DNA from 3 places in the Paenibacillus sp. J31P190 genome. Region 2 is predicted to be linked to each of the others. Evidence: predicted binding sites of a transcription regulator. Region 2 holds the regulator's gene; each other region holds the start of a gene.
What was found. Region 2 encodes Rex, which represses fermentation and respiration genes when NADH is low (regulators of the CRP and FNR family bind a similar motif). Its sites were predicted from a motif close to TTGTGAAATATTTCACAA; they were not measured.
Positions count from the first base shown of each region.

Region 1: AC58U0_RS02865 (hemerythrin domain-containing protein) is a predicted target of Rex. The motif match lies at 1,898-1,915, and genes of this name have one in related genera.
Region 3: AC58U0_RS02905 (DoxX family membrane protein) is a predicted target of Rex. The motif match lies at 2,010-2,027, and genes of this name have one in related genera.

Region 1 is NZ_JCAUAS010000001.1:681,358-684,638, reverse strand. It holds gene AC58U0_RS02875 (putative bifunctional diguanylate cyclase/phosphodiesterase) at 1-367, shown strand, start outside; gene AC58U0_RS02870 (methyl-accepting chemotaxis protein) at 528-1,811, opposite strand; gene AC58U0_RS02865 (hemerythrin domain-containing protein) at 1,979-2,521, shown strand; gene AC58U0_RS02860 (Crp/Fnr family transcriptional regulator) at 2,561-3,256, opposite strand.
Region 2 is NZ_JCAUAS010000002.1:492,984-496,264, forward strand. It holds gene AC58U0_RS05685 (DUF47 domain-containing protein) at 1-442, shown strand, start outside; gene AC58U0_RS05690 (inorganic phosphate transporter) at 507-1,508, shown strand; gene AC58U0_RS05695 (redox-sensing transcriptional repressor Rex) at 1,550-2,170, opposite strand; gene dinG (ATP-dependent DNA helicase DinG) at 2,173-3,281, opposite strand, start outside.
Region 3 is NZ_JCAUAS010000001.1:688,575-691,855, forward strand. It holds gene AC58U0_RS02890 (cytochrome c oxidase subunit II) at 1-361, opposite strand, end outside; gene AC58U0_RS02895 (cytochrome c oxidase subunit 2A) at 396-560, opposite strand; gene mobA (molybdenum cofactor guanylyltransferase) at 686-1,297, opposite strand; gene AC58U0_RS02905 (DoxX family membrane protein) at 1,426-1,950, opposite strand; gene AC58U0_RS02910 (MBL fold metallo-hydrolase) at 2,129-3,085, shown strand; gene AC58U0_RS02915 (Ger(x)C family spore germination protein) at 3,197-3,281, opposite strand, start outside.

The DNA of each region.
Region 1 (3,281 bases), on a different contig from region 2:
TGAGTCGGTACTGACGGTTCTGCATGAATTTAAAGAGATCGGGTTGGAGTTAGCTATTGATGATTTTGGCAAGGGACATTCCGCTTTGAGTTATTTGAAAAAGTATCCCATTGATATATTGAAAATTGATAAATGCTTCGTTCAGGGTATTGAAATGGATCGAGGGAATGCCTCGATAGCCAAGGCCGTGATTGATATGGCCCACGGTTTGGGGCTCCGAGTGATTGCCGAGGGCGTGGAAACGGAAGATCAACTGGCTTTTCTCAAGGACCTCCATTGTGATTCTATCCAAGGCTATTGGTTAAGCCGACCGCTGCCTCCCGAAGGGATCGAAGTCTTCTTCTGTGATGAGCCCATTTTTGGATAGGTAGCATTATACCTTGCATTTCAGCCACCGCCACTCTCAACTAAGGATGACATAATCGGTAATTACATGATTACCAAAGGTTGATCAAACGTAAAAGCCTTCCTACATGCTAAAGCAGTGCATGTAGGAAGGCTATTTTCATCCAAGAACAGAGGTCGATTTATCTCACTTTAAAGATTTCAATTTGTTTCTTTAAACTTGCGGATTGATCTCTCAGTACATCGGAGGATGCAGCGATTTCCTCCATCACGGCCGTCTGTTCCTGTGTTGAAGCGAATACGCCCTTTGCGCCCAAAGAGATTTTGGAGGCAATGTCGGTGACATCTCGAGCTTCATGTAAGGTGAGCTGTACTTGATCCGCTTGGCTGGAGACCATGGATGCAATATGATCCACGAGTTGATCGACCTGATTTGCTTCACCAACGATACTTTGAAGCGCTGAAGCGGTTGACTCCCCATTCGCGGCTTCTTTATTGACCATTTCGAATTGCTGGGCAATTTTGAAGACGACATTCTTGACCTCAGACTGAATTTGGTCGATAAGCTGATTAATGTCATGAACGGCCTGCGAACTTTGCTCGGCGAGTTTCTTCACTTCACCCGCCACAACGGCAAAGCCTTTGCCGTGTTCACCGGCTCTCGCAGCCTCAATGGAAGCATTCAAGGCTAATAAATGGGTTTGGTTGGCGAATTCACCCACAACGCTCGAAATCTCGCTGATTTGCTTCGCATTGCTTTCCAAACGTCGAACAGTATGGATGGATTCTTGATTGGAAATCGCAAGACTTTGCATCCCATTAACTAACGACTGAATCACTCTTGCACTATCCTTAATGGTAATAATCATTTGCGTCGTTAAATGCCGGGCCTCATGGGCTTCTTTATTGATATCATCGGTGGTTCTCATGATTTGTTCGACGGACAGGAACATGGCTTCGGAGGATTTCGATTGCTGTTCAGCACCATGGGATATGTCTTCAATCGTCGTTGTTATCAATTCCACATGAGCTGCAGCATGTCCAATCGCTGATCTCAATTCATCCACATGCATATCGGTTCCTATGAAGTTGACTGAAATTCCATCAATGATTTCTCTTAAATTTCCGATCATCATCGAGAAAGAAAGGCTGAGTGCTCTTAATTCATCATCCGATTTACTTGGAGTGATAGTAATTTGCAAATTTCCTGCAGAGGCCTCGTTAGCTGCGTCTGTAAGCTGCAGTAGGGGTTTAATGAACCATTTTGCCGCAATCCATCCCAGAAATCCTGTCCAGAAAATACCCAAAGAAAGGGTGATCCAGATGAACAGCCAATCCGGCATGTAATCTTTAAATAAACCTTGCAGGGTGAAAATAAAAAAAGCACTGGTCCCATAGGTTACGGTGGATACTAACGTGATGCCAAGGACCATTTTCTTGACTATACTCCATTTAAATTTCTTCATCTTCGTCAGTCCCCATTCTGCTTTTTCTGCGATGAATGCTTCCAATAAGCACTTGCGAAAAATATAACAGAATCTTGAAAACGCAGATGTGATGTTTCTCACAGCGATAATCGGCAAAGAATTTATACTAGAGATAGAAGCAAACGACGAATGTTGGAGGGATGAAGATGGCACCACTTTCAATAACCTGCATGTTGGGGATAGCCTCATCCAACCCAGATGAACTTGATTTTGCCACGGATCGTCTGAAGGAAGAGCATAACCAATTAAGACAGCAGTTAAAGGCTCTCGAGCATAGCGCTAAGGAAGTGAGCCTGCTGGATGATCCTGCTGAGGGGGTTCAGGTCTTACGTCAACTAAGGCAGCAAACCGCTCATTTTGTGGAGGCATTGGAACGCCATGCGGAGTGGGAGGATCAGGAGTTGTTTCCCTTTCTGCTTGATTACTTCAACCGACAATCAGCTCCATCGATAACTCCCTCTTTTTGGGTGCTTGAAAAGGATCACCAGCTGGCGATTTCATTTATTCAGACCTTCCATGAAACCATCATTGATTTAACGCCAATTGTCATCAAAAAACAGCTGATTGAGGCAGCGTCGCATCTCATACAGGCCTGTTTAATCTTAAATGATCACTTTACGATGGAAGAACAGCTCGTAATTCCTTTGACGGAGAAAGTGCTAACGGACCTTGAATCCTTCTTCTCTTAGCTTCTTCTCTTAGTTAATTGGACCATTTTAATCGGAATGCTACATGCGGCAAATCTCTTTGGGGCAGTTTTCGCAGTGGCAAACATCGCGGAGATAGGTTAAATCCTTAATCACGATATGGCCATTGTGAATTTCAAGCGCATCTTCCTTCTTCATATCACTCAACATCCGATTGACACTTTCCCGTGTAGCTCCAATCATATCGGCCATTTCTGTATGATTGATCTTGTAATTGATCAGCGTATGCTCACCGTTTGGAACGCCATATGAATTACTGAGTCTGATAAGTAACGAACAGAGTGCACCTGGTTTTCCGTACATCATCAAATCACGGAACTTCGTTTCGGTCATGCGGTGCATAAGCCCCATCCATTTCATAAACTCGATGGCCAAGTCCCCATGCTGCCAAAGCAATACTTCGAGGTCTTTTCGTTGAATGACCCCAATCTCACAATCTGCAGTTACTTCCGCACTATAGCTTTGTACAGAGTTCTGAAAGGGATCGATCTGACCGAATAAATCACCTGCCTGATGCAGCGATATGATAAAGCTCTTGCCTGTTTCCGACAGCTTGGTGATGCGCACCCCGCCTTTTATTACGTAGTACAATTTATCCGCGATATCGCCTTCCCAGAATAGATAATCACCTTTCTCCGCATGTTTCACATACATAATGCTTTGTAATTTATGGAAATTTTCTTCAGAAAAAAAAGCTAGAATACCGTTATCAGCCATCTGTACCAACTCCTCAAGGTTTCTT
Region 2 (3,281 bases):
TTTTAAAGGTTTAAACAAAGTATTTATTACACCGATTGATCGTGAAGACATTATGGTTCTAGCCTCCAAAGTTGATGATGTAACAGATGGTATTGAAGCTACAATTGCTCGTTTCGACTATCTTGCTGTATCCCATACAGATTCTTATATGAAAGAGTTTTCGGCTGTCATAGTAGACTCTTGCCAGCATATGCTGGATGCTTTCAAGCTTCTGGCTAAGAAAAAATATATGCAAATTCCCGAGCATACGGTTGCTATTAATTCCCTCGAGAATGACGGAGACCGTTTGATGCGTGAAGGGATTCGGCAAATTTTCATCACACGTAAAGACCCGTACGAAGATTTTAAACTAAAAGAAATCTATGAGCGTTTGGAAGAAACAACGGATGCTTGTGAAGATGTAGCCAATATCCTTGATAGCGTTGTACTTCGCTATTCATAAGGCACACTCGTGTCCTATGTCTACGAAGAAAGTTTTCCAAATGGAAAACTCTTAGGAGGAAATCATGTTAACTTATTTAATCGTTATCGTTGTACTTGCCTTACTTTTTGATTTTATTAATGGATTTCACGATACGGCTAATGCGATTGCAACTTCGATCTCCACACGTGCCTTAAGTCCACGTGTAGCCATCGCCATGGCAGCCACACTCAATTTCGTCGGAGCCATGGTTTCCTCTAAGGTAGCCAAAACCGTTGGAGGAAGCATAGCCAATCCTGCCAAAATTGAAAACGGCGTTGAAATCGTCATCGCTGCGTTACTTGCGGCTATCATTTGGAATCTGTTGACTTGGTATCTGGCGATTCCTTCCTCTTCTTCGCATACACTCCTTGGTTCTCTAGCTGGAGCTGTTATCGCTGGCGCTGGGGTTCATGCGGTAAATTGGAGTGGTTTTACTCAAATTATTATCATTTTGGTTTTATCGCCCATTATTGCTTTCGGACTAGGTTACTTAATTATGATCTTGATTAAGTACATCATTCTATGGTCTGGGAATACATCCAGATCGAAGCTAAATCGCGTATTCCGTACCTTGCAAATTTTATCCGCGGGATTGCTTTCATACTCCCATGGTGGAAACGACGCACAAAAAGCAATGGGCATTATCGTGTTTGGTTTAGTCGCAGCTGGTGTTCAAACAGACTTGGAAGTGCCGCTGTGGGTGAAAATTGCTGCCGCTTTGGCCATGGGACTTGGAACATCCATCGGTGGATGGCGAATTATTAAAACCGTTTCTGGTAAGATTGTTAAAATCGAGCCGATCAATGGCTTTGCCTCAGATTTGACGTCATCACTCGTTATTCAATTCTCTACCCATTTGGGTAAACCATTGTCCACAACGCATGTTATTTCCTCCGCGATTATCGGGACAGGCAGTGTCATGCGTTTCCATGAAGTTCAATGGGGCACGGTTGGCCGCATGTTAATCACTTGGGTTATTACAATTCCAATCAGCATCGCGCTCGCATTCTCGATCTACTTCGTATTGTTCAGATTGATTTTCTAAAATAAAGGCACGACCCAAGGTAAATTGGGTCGTGCCTTTTTCTAATCCAAATAATAAGCTAAACTTTGCAATTCTGTTGTAAAATCCGCATGATGCACACGCACCTCAGGAGGAACTTTAATGATGACCGGAGCAAAATTCAATATCGCTTCGATCCCGCAGTCCACGAATTGATTGGCTACATTTTGAGCTTCGTTCGCAGGAACGGTAATGATGCCGATACGAACGCCTAATTCGGATAAAACCTTCTTCATCTCATGCATCGGTTGAACGATTAGATTGTTAATCGACTCCCCTGCCTTACTTGGCATTGCATCAAAAACAGCGACAATCTTCATATCATTTCGTAAGTAAGTATTATAATTGCATAAAGCACGGCCTAGGTTACCCGCTCCAACAAGAGCAACTTGAATATGTCGATCCAACTTCAGGATCTGTCTAATCTTCTCGATCAAGTAAGCAATGTCGTAGCCAATTCCCTTTTTGCCAAATTCCCCGAAATAAGCCAAATCCTTACGAATCTGTGCCGGATTCAGATCGAGCTTTTGACCCAAATCCTGCGAAGATACCGTCGATACATTTTTCATTGCAAGTTCATTCAGAAAGCGTAAATAAATGGGCAGCCTTCGAACGACGGCTTCCGATATTTTTTGTGTTTTCAACTCTATGCCTCCCCCATCCACTCTTCAATCCTAGGTAACATTTGCTCGGTCGTCATATGTTCAATCTTCGGACCAGGCAATGAATAAAGGAAGTGCTTGCCATAATACGTATCAATGACACGAGTATCATAGATGATAACGATGCCTTTATCGGTTGCACGTCTAACAAGTCGGCCAAAGCCCTGCTTAAATCGAATGACCGCCTGCGGCACAGAAAATTTCATAAATGGATTTTCGTTGCGCTTCTTAATATTTTCACATTTAGCCTCAACAAGAGGGTGATTTGGCGGTTGAAACGGCAATCTTATAATAGCAAGACAGCTTAGCGCATCTCCTGGAATATCGACACCCTCCCAGAACGAGCTGGTGCCCAGTAGGACGCACATTTTGTTATCTTGGAACATCCGGGTCAGTTTACTCCGATTACCGCTGTCTACCCCCTGCCCGAGCACGGTGATCCCATGTGGCTTCAAGAGATCCTTCATGCCGGCATAAATTTGCTTAAGCATACGATTCGAAGTGCACAAAATCAACATTCGTCCTTTGGTAATTCGCGCAACATCGCTAAGCGACTCAATAAGTGCGTTGATAAAAACAGGATCACCAGCACCTTTGATTGTTGGGAAGTTCCGAGGAATGACGACGAGAGCCTGTTCTCTATAATTAAAAGGAGATGGCAATTGAACAGTTTTCAGCTTGCCCGATTCTTCATCCTCAGGGATGACTAACCCTAATTGATCCGCTGAATATTGAAAAGATTTATTAACAGACAACGTCGCGGAGGTCAGGATAATACTGTCTTTGGTCTCAAAGAAATGCTGCTGCAGCAAGCCACTTACATCCGTAGGCACCGATACGAGCTGCAGTGACTTCGATTTAGCATAGGTACCCGCTTCCATCCAATACACATAACCCTCATCAGCCATTTTCATAAAAAAGTGCAGGGCATCTCGATGGTTATACAGCTCCTTTACCGTGCCATTCAAATCAGTGACTAAACCTTGGACCCCAAAAACTTCCTGCATGTCCTTCACTTCATTTAACAATTTATCAAGCGTGCGCAGTAAATCATTCGCATTCAAATAAATATTGTCTTCCATGATCAGAAGCT
Region 3 (3,281 bases), on a different contig from region 2:
TTTCGCCTGGAACAATCATCATATTTACGTTCGTTCCTGGAATTTCGAAGCCGTGGACGACATCTTGACTCGTTACTACAAATTTGATCGTTGCACCAACAGGAACTTCCATTTTGTCTGGGGCATATCCGAATGTAAAAGCGGTCATTACCGCTTCGTATTCTTTTTCTCCGGTCTTATACAATCCTAGTTTGTCAAAAGGTGCTGTCTCTGCTACTTTCGCAGGATCAATCCGATGATGATGCTCACTTGGCGGTTTCACCCCCATGGCAAACGCAGAAACACCCAAAACGCCAAGGAACACGAACAGCATGCTGATGCCAATTGCTAGCCAAATTTTCTCCAGTTTATGAATATGCATGGTTTAAACCATCCTTTTCTAATCGTGAAATGTGCTACTGTCTGTACAGAAATAATAGAAATACAGCGACCCAAGTTATGGCTAGAAAAGCTCCGAGCAGCATGACCGAGGCAAATGTGCCTTTCAATACTGGCTCTTGTTCCGCCTTGTTTATTCTCATTTGTTCGGGCTGCTCATTACTTAACTTTCTAATACTCATTTCAGACCCACCTCCATGTTAAATTCCAGCTATCCTCATTCTAGGAGCATTCTTCAGAGGCCACTATGATTTATGTCACATTCCGTATATGAGAAATCCTAAATGGTCAAAAATGGAACAATTCCTTACATCCCCGTCTTCACGGTGTGTTGGAAAGCTTCATAATCTTCCATGGTCTTGATGCTCGAAATGAATTTCAGATCGACGCCATTCTTCTGCAAATATTCGTCCCCTAACTCACTCCAGAAAATATGTTCCAGTAAAGCTGAAACCCGAGTTTCACCTTTACCCAGCAGAGGAAGAATCTTAGTCTTGCATTCTCGATCATAAATCCCATGCAGGGGAACTAATTTACCCGATACAAGAGGAACTACAGCCTCAATGCCTTCCCGTTTTCTGTTCCACAAAAGTTCGGCAGCTTTATAAGAAATAAAAGGCATATCACAACCAACAACCCAGACCGATGAATGCTTAGCTAACGACAATCCGGCATGCATGCCCCCAAGCGGTCCATTGCCGGTGTGAAAATCCGTAATGATCCGTACCGAACGATCCAGAATAGGCAGAAACGACTTGGGATCGTTGGTTACAACAATGATTTCATCACACAATATCTTCATCCGATCCACTTGGCGAACAATGAGAGGCTGTCCACCAAATGGAAGTAATGCTTTCAGTTTCCCATTCATTCGACGGTTTGCTCCACCAGCCAAAATGACGCCTGTAAGCATCACCATCACACTCCCTCTATCCGTATTATTGTGAGAAAAAAACACCTACTCTTCTTCAGCGAACTGAGTCAAAGAGTAGGTTCTTTTGGCATATATGAACGTCCTTTGAAAATTACCCGCTCCATTGTGCACACTTATTTATATTTTGGCTTCAAATGGAGTCTATCGATCATTTTATCAAACCATTTGTGAAGATACGGAAGGATCAGATGGTCAACGTCGAACTTGCCTGCGTTAGCGCCTGCGGCGATGATAAAGAATCCAAGAAGGATTAACCATGGGTTGCTGCTAACCGTTCCGGCGAACATATACATAAAGTTCATTAATAACCCAAAGAATATCGCTGCAGTCGTCAGTGCGCCAAGAATCAGACCCAAACCAACTAACAATTCCCCCCAAGGAACTAGCGTATTGAAGACGCCCACATTGGGGAGGGCAAAGCTTTTCAAGAAAGCCACGTAATTCGCGTAAACCATATCCGTAGTTCCCGATTCAAGGACTGGCTTCGCAATTGCACCTTTCAAATAACCCGCTGCGTCAAATGGCTTTGCTCCGGCGATTTTATGCCATCCGGCTGTCATCCACTGCCAACCCACATACAAACGAATAATCGTCAATATCATCGCCGCGTAACGATTTCCCCTTAACCATTTCATCATTTGAACCATCTCCTTTTTTTCTTTTCTGTCTTCATTATATTTTGAAAAAACTTTCCGGTATGTGAAATAGATCACACCAACTAAAAGTTGACAAAAGTGATAAGATTCCACATCTTAATAGGTATGGAGATATGATTTCAAAGGACTTATGGCGGCTTTATGAGGGGAGCAGCGATTTATGGCACGCAAACGTTATAGCAATGCGGATCCAACTGCGAAGGTGAAAACATGGAAGGAAATTCGCCGATGGCAGCAAGAACGGAAAGGGAAAGTCAAGGATCTCACCTTACGCATCGGCCAAGCGGAGCATAAGCAGCAGGAGCTCCTGTTGCATAACCGCGGTGAAACAACGATCACCTGGATTGGACACTCGACTTTCCTGCTGCAGATAGCAGGCTTGACGATCGTTACAGATCCGGTATGGGCGAACCGAATGGGCTTTGCCCGCAGGCTCGAGGCCCCAGGGCTTGCACTCGATGAAATACCGCCGGTTGATATCGTCTTGCTGTCTCATTCGCATTACGATCACCTGCACGTCGGTTCATTGCGCAAGCTGAAAGGCTCGCCTGTTGCCCTAGTGCCTGAAGGACTTGGCGTGAAGATAAGGCGGCTTGGGCTGAGTACAGTCCACGAGCTGCCTTGGTGGGGGAAGACGACGGTCGGGCCGCTGGAGTTTCATTTCGTTCCAGCACAGCATTGGACTCGGCGTACGCTGACGGATACGAACAAGTCGCTTTGGGGAGGCTGGGTGATCAATCACTCAGCAGAGTTATTAGAGGATGGCGCGGAGAAGAACGATGCGATTTATTTTGCCGGAGACAGCGGATATTTCCAAGGCTTCCGCGACATCGGAGCGAGATTTCCGGGTATTCGCTATGCTCTCATGCCGATCGGCGCATACGAGCCGGAGTGGTTTATGGGTATGCAGCACGTTTCGCCAGAGGAGGCGATTCAGGCATTCCTCGATGTTGGAGCCGAAACGTTCATCCCGATGCATTATGGCGCTTTCCGGCTAGCCGATGATACGCCGCAGGAAGCACTTGACCGGTTATTGGCCGATTGGCGGAGAAGGGAGCTCGACTCAAGCCGTCTTAAACTGCTGAAACACGGGGAAACACTGGTGGACCAAGGATAAACGACTCCGTCGTCCTTCTGGGTTAAAACTTATACTTTCTTATCTACTGACAAAGTAAAAGCTGCCCTGGATTAAGCCAATGGCAGCTTTTTGCATTATGATCTTTCATTTTCACTCAATAGCACCGGTATGTCTCAATGTGAAATTTACGCGAACGTTGATTTTTGCTTCTCTGAACATGGGGTGCCACTTTGCT